3 regions of the Corynebacterium sp. TUM25020 genome follow, and region 2 is predicted to be linked to each of the others. Evidence: predicted binding sites of a transcription regulator. Region 2 holds the regulator's gene; each other region holds the start of a gene.
The links. Region 2 encodes LexA, which represses DNA repair genes until DNA is damaged. Its sites were predicted from a motif close to CGAACANNTGTTCG; they were not measured.
Positions count from the first base shown of each region.

Region 1 (3,277 bases), on a different contig from region 2:
TTTGCCACTTGCGCGGCATTCTCACGTCCATAGCGGGAGTACACGTATTGGATCACCTCCTCGCGTCTTCCCGACTCGATGTCGAGGTCAATGTCGGGCGGCCCGTCGCGTTCCGGGGAGAGGAAGCGCTCAAATAGCAGCCCCGACGCCACCGCGTCCACCGTCGTGATCCCCAGAGCAAAGCACACTGCAGAGTTCGCCGCAGACCCGCGCCCCTGACAGAAGATGTTGTTCTCGTGACAGAAGGAGACAATGTCGTGGACGATGAGGAAGTAACCGGGAAAGCCTAAGTGTTCGATCGTTTCCAGCTCGCGGTCAATGGTGGCCCACGCCTGGTTGGCGGCTGCAGAAGAACCGCGCCGTCCATAGCGCTCAGCTCCGCCGCGGGCGGTAATAGCGCGTAGCCAGGACATTTCCGTGTATCCCTCCGGTACGGGGAAATGCGGCAGGTTCGGCGCAACAAGATCCAGGGTGAAGGCACATTCGCGGGCGACCTGCACGGAAGTCTCGACGGCACGGGCTAGCCACTCACAATCGCCGGCGAGCTGCAGCATCTCCTCCCCCGAGCGCAGCCACGAGCCGCCCACCGGGTGGACGGTCGGCTCTGCGGCAGCGACGTCTGTGCGTTCGCGCAGCGCCGCCTTCGCCCCGGCCAACCGGGAGTGTTTCGGTGTGGCGCATGTAGGGGCACTGCTAACGATCTCACGCAGTCCGTAGTGCATCGCCAGGGCGTGGAGGCGTTCGTTGCGATCGGCATCCGCCGGGTTCATTGTGTGCTGCAACTCGACCACAACATTGGCCGTGCCAAAAAGCTTTATTAACCGCGCTGCCGTGTATGCGCTTGTCGTGCTTTCTGCCCACCGCCAGTCGAGAAGCACGAGCCAGTGGCCGCCCGCTGCCTCTGCTAGCTGGGAGAGGTCGGGGTACCGTACGGAATCTTTGTCGGGGTCGGCCATACGGGCGTCAGTAATAAGGCGACTTAGCCGCACATACCCTTCGCGTCCTTTGCACAGCACCGTGAGCGGCACGTCGAGGCTCAGCTCAGCACCGAACACCGTCGCGAGGTTCGTTTCGCCAGCATCGGAGCTCCCTGTGCTCTCAGCCACCGCCGTTGCGAAGCGCGCTGCCCCATAAAAGCCATCGCGATCTACACATGCAAGAGCACTTAGCCCCAGTTCGCGCGCCGCTGCAACCATTTCCTCGGATTGGCTCGCGCCGCGCAGGAAGTTGTAGGTGTTGCAGGCATGAAGCTCGGCAAAGGCGATTCCGGTTTTTCTTGTTGACGCCCCTTCGCCCCCAGTTACTCCCGTCTCCTCCCCTATTCCTATTGCCCGCAGGTTCCGCAGTCCAGGCCCTTGTCCGGACAGCACGCTTTCGAGCTGTCTCCAACTCAGTGGTGACCCTAGGGAGAAACTCCTGGACTGTGGCTTGCGAGACTCATTAGACACAGGCCAACTATAGAACACATATTCTATTAATGGGTAATATGTGGCCGCTTCCGAAAAAGCTCAAACTAAAACTAGACTAAGTTGTTCATTTTGGTTTAGACTGCTACCTTAATCGCACAGTTCAGCCCGGACGTTCCAAAAAGATCCGGGCCCATGACAATCCAGGAGGATTCCCATGTCCCTTCGCCAAAAGGTTGCAGCCGGAGTAGCTGCGGTAGCTATGGCTTTCAGCCTTTCCGCCTGCGGCGGTGACGATGACACGATCAAGATCGGCACCACCGACCAGGGCCAAAAGCAGTGGCAGGTCTTCGAACAGAAGGCTAAGGAAGAAGGCCTGAATGTCGAGCTAGTTCCGTTCGGCGACTACAGCCTGCCGAACCGTGCTCTGCAGGACGGCGAAATCGTCGTCAACAACTTCCAGCACCTGATGTTCCTGGCTGACTTCAACGTCAACAACGGTTCCAACCTGGTACCGATCGGTGCAACCGAGATCATCCCGCTGGGCGTGTACTACCAGGATCACAGCGAAGTTAAGGACATCGAGGAAGCCGGCGAGGTCGCCATCCCGAACGACCCGACCAACCAGGGTCGTGCCCTCCACGTGCTGGCATCCGCCGGTCTAGTGAAGCTGAAGGACGATAAGGTTCTCTCCCCGACTCCGGCCGATGTTGATGAAAGCAAGTCCAAGGTCAAGGTCACCCCGGTTGATGCCGCCCAGACCGTAACCGCCTACAAGGACGGCACCCCAGCCGTCATCAACAACTCCTTCCTGGAGCGCGGCAACATCGACCCGAAGTCCTCCATTGTCCAGGATGACCCGAAGGCAGAGGCTGCAAAGCCATTCATCAACGCCTTCGTCACCACCGAGGAGCACAAGGACGATGAGGATCTGAAGAAGCTCGTCGACGTCTGGCACTCCAAGGACGTTCAGGATGCGCTGAACGAGCAGTCCAAGGGCACCTCCGTCGAGGTCAAGATGGGCCCAGACGAGCTGTCTAAGATCCTGAAGGACACCGAAAAGCAGATCAAGAAGTAGCTCCCTTCCCTAACCCCCACTCTCAAAAGAGGTTCCCTATGGCTTCAGACGCGCAACCTAGCGTCGACCAGCCCAGTGCCGGCACCACCGGCACGAGCAACACTGGCACGAGCAACACTGGCACAGACATCGTCTTCCGCGATGTGACGAAGGTTTTCAAGCAGGGCAAGAAAGAAGTTCGAGCCCTGCAGGACATCACCACTCATATCCCGGCGGGATCCATCGTCGGCATTATCGGCTACTCCGGTGCAGGCAAGTCCACCCTCGTCCGTCAGATCAACGGCCTGGATCGCCCCACCAGCGGGCAGATCCTGCTGGATGGCCAGGACATCGTTCCCCTACCGGAATCGCAAATGCGCAAGCTGCGCAGCGATATCGGCATGATCTTCCAGCAGTTCAACCTTTTCTCCTCCCGCAACGTGGCAGGCAACGTGGCCTACCCACTACGTCTGCAGGGCATGCCTAAGCAGCAGCGCGAGGAACGTGTGAAGGAGCTGCTGGAGTTCGTCGGCCTTTCCGATAAGGGCAAGGCCTACCCGGAGCAGCTCTCTGGCGGTCAGAAGCAGCGCGTCGGCATCGCCCGTGCGCTGGCCACCAACCCCAGTTTGCTGCTGGCCGATGAAGCCACCAGTGCACTGGACCCCTCCACCACGCGCGACGTGTTGGAGCTCCTCCGCAAGGTCAACCGTGAGCTCGGCATCACCATCGTCGTGATCACTCACGAGATGGAAGTTGTGCGCGCCATCGCGGACTCCGTCATCGTGATGGAGAACGGCCGCATCGTGGAACAGGG
Region 1 covers NZ_JBWJFG010000003.1:128,153-131,429, forward strand. Annotated here, with positions in the region: gene AC05K6_RS05045 (error-prone DNA polymerase) at 1-1,448, opposite strand, end outside; gene AC05K6_RS05050 (MetQ/NlpA family ABC transporter substrate-binding protein) at 1,624-2,484, shown strand; gene AC05K6_RS05055 (methionine ABC transporter ATP-binding protein) at 2,523-3,277, shown strand, end outside.
Region 1: a site for LexA is predicted at 1,460-1,473, ahead of AC05K6_RS05045 (error-prone DNA polymerase). Genes of this name have one in related genera too.

Region 2 (3,277 bases):
GAGGCTTTTGATCTCTTGGAAAAGACGAAGAAGCGGCTCCCAACGGCGAGGGCTGCCTCCCCACAGATCAAGGAGGTGCGCTGGATGATCGAGGAGTTTCGAGTTAGCCTCTTTGCGCAGAACCTAGGCACAGCGCATTCGGTATCCCTGCAGCGTATCCGTAAGAAATTGGAGAAGATCCGTTAGCTGTCGTTGCCTTCAGACTCTTCAGGATGCTGGGCTAGAGACTGGCGGTGGGCACGCAGCGATTCGATTTCCTGCTCGAAGTCTTCGGCACAATTAAAAGACTTATACACGGAGGCGAAACGGAGATAAGCCACTTCGTCCAAGGTTCGGAGTGGATCCAAGATCGCCAGGCCGATCTGGTTTGCGGGTACTTGGGAACCATGAGTCACTCGGACGGCTTGTTCCACTTCGTGCGCCAAACGCTTTAATGCGTCGTCGGAGACGTCGCGCCCCTGACATGCCCGACGCACGCCCTTGATAACTTTTTCTCTACTGAATTCCTCGGTCACTCCATTGCGCTTCACTACCAACAGAACAGACCTTTCAATAGTGGTGAAGCGGGTCTGGCATTGACTGCATTCGCGACGACGTCGGATAGAAACACCCATCTCAATGGATCGCGAATCAACAACGCGGGATGAATCTGAGCTACAGGAGGGGCACAACACCCTTCTCAGCTTAGTCGCCCCTCCCCCGACGCAGAAGCTGAACTATGGGATGAGAAGAGGCGCAAACCCAAGCAGCGTGGACATCACTCCAAGGGAGACCGCGGTTCCACCAGGCGAGTGAATGATTCGCTCCGTTCGTGCGCGAACTCTATCTACCCATCCCATTTGATTGTCGAACAGGCATTCGTTTGCGCCGGAGATGCGATCCATCTTGCGGCGCGGAATCGAACGCGCAACAGGTGCAGAAGAATACCTAAAGGTGTTCGAATTACCCCTAGAATCCAGTACTTCCCAATTAGGCTTAAGAACTTGAGGCCTACGCAGTGGCGCAACCCGATCATCAGGAAGCACACGGACATGCGATGCAGACTGGACAGTAGTTGCGGGACGGATGATCGAGGTGGTCATGTGGCTACTCCTTTACAATGCGACGTAAGGCTAATCAGCAAAGCCTCTTAGCGCCTACGTCTTATTCCCTTGGCTGTTGCCCTAGTGAACCATTCACGCCCGACAGGGAACTTCAAAAATTCTGGTTTCTAGATCATCTGTTCGAATCTCGAACACAGCACAGAATTTAGCACGCATGTTCGAACATGTCTAGACAAATCTAAACTTTTTCGAACACATATACTAGAAATGCGTTCTATTTCGGGTAGTGTGGATGCAGATCGCGAAATACCGATAAAGAGACCCCGCCGGAATGAGGTATAACCGTGTCCACCGACCAACCCACCGAAAGCCCTTCCCCTCGCCCTAAGCTTGGGCGTCCTCCGAAGTCCGAGGCTGACAAGCGTGCGGAGAAGCAAGCTCAGAAGGACGGTAAGAAGCCAGCCCTAAGCACTCGCCAGCGCCGCATTCTCGAAGTCATTCGCGATTCGACGGTCATCCGCGGTTACCCGCCAAGTATTCGCGAAATTGCCGATGCTGTAGGACTGCACTCGACGTCATCGGTTTCTTATCATCTCACCCAGCTGGAGAAGCGCGGACATCTACGCCGCGATGGCAAGCGACCTCGCGCGGTTGATGTGCGCTCCTTCGACGGCGTGCAACTCCCGGCCCAGACTAAACCCACGCCGCAAGCAGCTACTCCGCCCCCGACTTCCGACGAGGGAGAGCTCATGCCAGAGGCCACCTACGTCCCGGTTGTGGGGCAGATCGCCGCTGGCGCCCCGATCCTTGCAGAGCAAAATGTTGAGGCTCACTTCCCACTACCACAGGAGTTGGTAGGTAGCGGAGAGCTCTTCTTGTTGCAGGTCGTGGGCGAGTCTATGCATGATGCCGGCATCTTCAACGGAGACTGGGTCGTGGTTCGCTCCCAGGCCGTCGCCGAGTTCGGCGATTTTGTCGCCGCCATGATCGACGGTGAGGCCACCGTAAAGGAGTTCCAAAAGGATGCCGACGGACTGTGGCTTATCCCCCACAACCCCCTGTTCGAACCTATCCCTGCCGAGGAAGCAACCATCCTAGGTAAGGTCGCAGCGGTTCTGCGCAAGATTTAGCTCCCCCCTATTGGTTCTGACGCCGCCGTCTCCGACCCGCTTGGCACTAAAGTAGCGCCTATGGAATCAGCAGAACGGCGCCGTCAAATAGCCTCCCTCACCGCCATTCACGGCAGGGTTACTGTGAATGAACTGGCGGAGAAGTTCGGCGTCACCGCGGAAACAATTCGCCGCGACCTCGCGATTCTCTCTGACGGCGGTGAGCTCTTCCGCATCCACGGCGGAGCGGTTCCGGCGCAGAATTTCCGTACAGACTTCACCACTCTTGCCACACGTTCAAAGGCATCTCTCGGAGCCAAGCGGTCAATCGCCCAAGCTGCAGTAAAGCTCCTTCCGGAAACAGGCAGCACCATCTTCATCGATGCAGGTACCACCACGGGCGTCTTTGCCGAGGCCATCGCCGAAGCCAATGCCACAAACGATCCCAAGCTGATGGCACCGAAGCTCAATATCGTCACGAACTCTTTCTTTATTGCCACCACATTGGCGGAATCCCCCCGTTGCGATGTCCAACTAATCGGTGGGCACGTCCGCGCCCTGTCTCAGGCCGTCGTTGGCGACCTTGCCACCCGCGCCCTCGGCGTCCTCCATGCCGATGTTGCATTCATTGGAACCAATGCCCTTACTATCGATCATGGGCTATCCACTCCCGATGCCCAAGAAGGAGCAATCAAGCGCTCTATGGTGGCAAACTCCGACCGCGTAGTCGCTCTGTGCGATTCCACGAAGTTTGGCCTGGACTATCTGGTGAGCTTCGCAACTATCCAGGACATCAGTGCCGTCGTGACCGACGAGGACGCTCCACAGCCCTACGTTTCCGAGCTGCGCAATCTCGGTATCGACGTCAGCTTTGGCAGCTAGTCTGCGGCTCTGAACTCCTGCAACTCCCCTGCCACTACATTCGGCAAACGAACCTCTAGTTTCGTTCCCTCTGCGTCATAGTCCTCTGCAATTACCGTTCCCAGTTCGTGGACTTTGGCCACGATATCGCCGCGGTCAAAAGGCACGTGCAACGTGACATGGGAATCCAGGGAATTCAGGAACAACTCCAGCTGAGCCTCCAGCTCGGCAATCCCTTCACCTGTTTTCGCCGACACAAAGACG
Region 2 covers NZ_JBWJFG010000001.1:397,271-400,547, reverse strand. Annotated here, with positions in the region: gene hrpA (ATP-dependent RNA helicase HrpA) at 1-186, shown strand, start outside; gene nrdR (transcriptional regulator NrdR) at 183-674, opposite strand; gene lexA (transcriptional repressor LexA) at 1,388-2,173, shown strand; gene AC05K6_RS01765 (DeoR/GlpR family DNA-binding transcription regulator) at 2,234-3,034, shown strand; gene hflX (GTPase HflX) at 3,031-3,277, opposite strand, start outside.

Region 3 (3,277 bases), on a different contig from region 2:
ACCTCTTCCGGATCGGCTACCGCAACCTATGGCAGGATCTGATTGATTCCGATCTTGAGGTGCAGTCCATCCAGGCGGACAAGAGCAAGCCCGGAGAACGCGTGTGGTTGTTCGTTGGATCCTCGTACTACGTGGGGTCTATTCCGATTCTGTTGGATGACATCGTCGAGCGTTACCTACCCCAAATCGATCGCGAGTCTGGGTTGTTGCTGGCAGCTCCGCATCGCCATGTAACGCTGCTCCGCGAGATGGATGAGGGCAGCGATCTCATGGGATCCATCAAGATGATGGCAACCCTGGCCGCCAACCAGTTCTCCCAGCAGGCAGGCGCGTTGAGTCCACGCCTGATGATCTCTCACATGGGCGAGGTGACTACGTTCACCAATGTGAAGTGGAATAGCGACCACACTGCGGAGCTTGAGGTCAAGCCGACCGCATACCTCACCGAGAAGCTTCATCTCGGTGACCTAGGGGATGGAGGCGGCCTCGCCTAGAACGGTGGCTCTTCCTCTTGGTTGCGCTGTTGTTTCCGCTGGTTGAACTCCACCACCCTCCGCGTTCGCTTTATGGCTCGGTGCCGGAATGTGAATCTTCCCAGCGGGCCGTTCGGAGTGGTGATCACGGTGTGGCCGTCGCCGTGGCTGCTCCAGGTTTCCACTCCATCGGAGGAGATCTCCACATCCCATGCTCCGGTCGTCTTCGCATTGTGATGCTTTGCACAGAGACAGTGGAGGTTTGACGTATCAGTCGGCCCGCCTTCCGGGTTGTTATGCACGAAGCGTTTGACGTGATCCAGCTGGCATTTGTGGGCAGGCACGTCGCAACCGGGGAACCGGCAAGTCCCGTCCCGCCCTTCCACGCTCGCGCGAATCAGCGGCGTCGGAGTATAACCAGCCGTGGTGGCCTTCCCCGGAGCCTGCAGATGGGTCACGCGAGCCATCCATTCCTTCGTAGCCAGCGGACTAAGCCAGGTGCCAGCGGCCCAGATCTGGGAATCCGGAATATCCACCCGGCGATATAGGTTGAGGTTCACTTCTGCAGTAGCACTCCCCCGCACCAGGCTTAGCAGCGCCCGCGCCCGCGAGCAGTTCTCTTTCTTCCGCACGCCATCAACCGCTTGAATCAGCTCTAGCGCCTCCAACTTAGGGAGAGTCAGATAAAACTCGGTATGGTCGTTTGGCCGGTCATCAATGCTCAGCCTTGCTGCACTTCCCAGCGCATCTTCGGCACCCTCCTCATTCGCATCGTCCGAGAGCATGGCCTGATCTGCAGGATCGATCGGACAAGCCAAAGGCTCGCGCTGCATCACGATCTTCTTCAGCCGCTGACGGATCGTGCCATGCCCAAGCATTGCCTGGTTAGGTCGAGTAGGTGAAAGTGCAGTGTATACATCGGCTTCTATGGCGGAGGCGTGGGCGTCACTAATAGCGACAAGGCTCTGCGCGACAATCCGCCAGATTTCCATGGAGTAAGCCCCCGTTTCGGCGAGCTTCAACAGCGATGGGAAGCGGCGGAAGGTCGCGCCGACGTCAATAAGCTGGATGACCCGAAACTCCGGGAGCCCCAGGCGGACACACAAGCGGGTGGTGACATCGCCGACGCATTCATGGTCGCGAGGCGTGCATGCCACAGCAAGGCGCGCATTGTTGCGATTGATGTCGCAGACTGCTGCGCTTATCGGGTCGGTAGGGTCGGTTACCTTCCAAAAAGGCTTCTGCGCCTGATCGGCGGATTGGTTGGGCGGACGCTGGTCTGGTGGCGATTCTTCTGGTGGTGTGGGTTGGTCGAACATCTTTCCCCTTTGATGATCAAAGTCCCCTGTGTTGCATGGTTTTCGTCCCGTGGTTTTCCGTGCGCAATAAGCATAGAAAACGCCCCCGACACTCCTTCCGAAAAAACACTACAAAATCGAACACTCGTTCTAAACATGTGTGTTCTAGCCATAAGAAAGGGCCCCACGGTAAAACCATGGAGCCCTCTTAAGGGGTTAACTCAGCGGTAGACCGCCAACAGGACTACTGCGGGTCGCCGATAATAACCATCGCATTGCGCAGCACCCGATCTTCTAGACGGTAGCCACGACGTAGAACGGTGGCCAGCACCTTCTCGTCACCACTACTAGTGTCCTGCACTGCCTCGTGGCAGTTAGGGTCGAATTCGTCGCCTTCCTCGCCGAACTTCTCCACCTTCATGGAGGCCATCACGGAGTGCAGCTTATCCGACATGGACTTCAGCGGACCGGTCAGATCGCCATGCTGTTCTGCCATCTCCAGGTCATCCAGGATCGGCAGCAGCTCGGAGGCTACGTCAGCCTTCGCGCCGGTAATCACGCTCACGCGGTCGCGCTCTACGCGACGGCGGTAGTTGGTGTACTCCGCCGTCACGCGCTGCAGATCTTCGGTGCGCTCGGCCAGCTCGGCCTCGATGTTGTTCTCGGCCTCGTCTGCGGCGTTGTTGTCGACGCCCTCATCTTCAGCCAGATCAGCTTCTGCCAGACCCTCGTCGACCCCTTGTGCCTCGGTTACTTCTGGTTCGGTATTTTCCGGGGCGTCCGGGTTCTGATTCAGATCTTCAGACATTACTTCTTATCATCCTCTGCGGAAGTGTCCTCATCGACAACTTCGGCGTCGACAACGTTCGGGTCATCGGTTGCAGCGGCACCTTCAGCACCGGATGCTGCTTCTGCCTCGTAGATAGCCTTGCCCATCTCCTGAGACTCAGCGTTCAGCTTCTCCACAGCGTCCTTGATGGCCTCGATGTCATCACCCTTCAGAGCCTCGTCCACAGCCTTGGCTGCTTCCTCGACCTTGTTCTGGGCGTCTTCGCTGACCTTGTCCTTGTTCTCCTCGACGAACTTACGGGTCTGGTAAGCCATAGACTCTGCAGAGTTGCGGACTTCCTGCTCCTCGCGGCGCTTCTTGTCCTCCTCTGCGTGAGTCTCAGCATCCTTGACCATACGGTCGATCTCCTCCTGGGACAGGCCGGAGCCTTCCTGGATCTTGATCGTGTTTTCCTTGCCGGTCGCCTTGTCCTTTGCGGACACGGAGACGATGCCGTTGGCGTCGATATCGAAGGTGACCTCGATCTGCGGAACGCCGCGCGGTGCAGGGGCGATGCCGGCCAACTCGAAGGAGCCGAGCAGCTTGTTGTGCGCAGCCATCTCGCGCTCGCCCTGGAAGACCTGGATCTGCACGCTGGGCTGGCTATCCTCAGCAGTAGTGAAGGTCTCGGAACGCTTCGTCGGGATGGTGGTGTTGCGCTCGATCAGCTTGGTCAT
Region 3 covers NZ_JBWJFG010000002.1:122,127-125,403, reverse strand. Annotated here, with positions in the region: gene AC05K6_RS03490 (DUF3899 domain-containing protein) at 1-494, shown strand, start outside; gene AC05K6_RS03485 (HNH endonuclease signature motif containing protein) at 491-1,792, opposite strand; gene grpE (nucleotide exchange factor GrpE) at 2,016-2,579, opposite strand; gene dnaK (molecular chaperone DnaK) at 2,579-3,277, opposite strand, start outside.
Region 3: a site for LexA is predicted at 1,910-1,923, ahead of AC05K6_RS03485 (HNH endonuclease signature motif containing protein). Genes of this name have one in related genera too.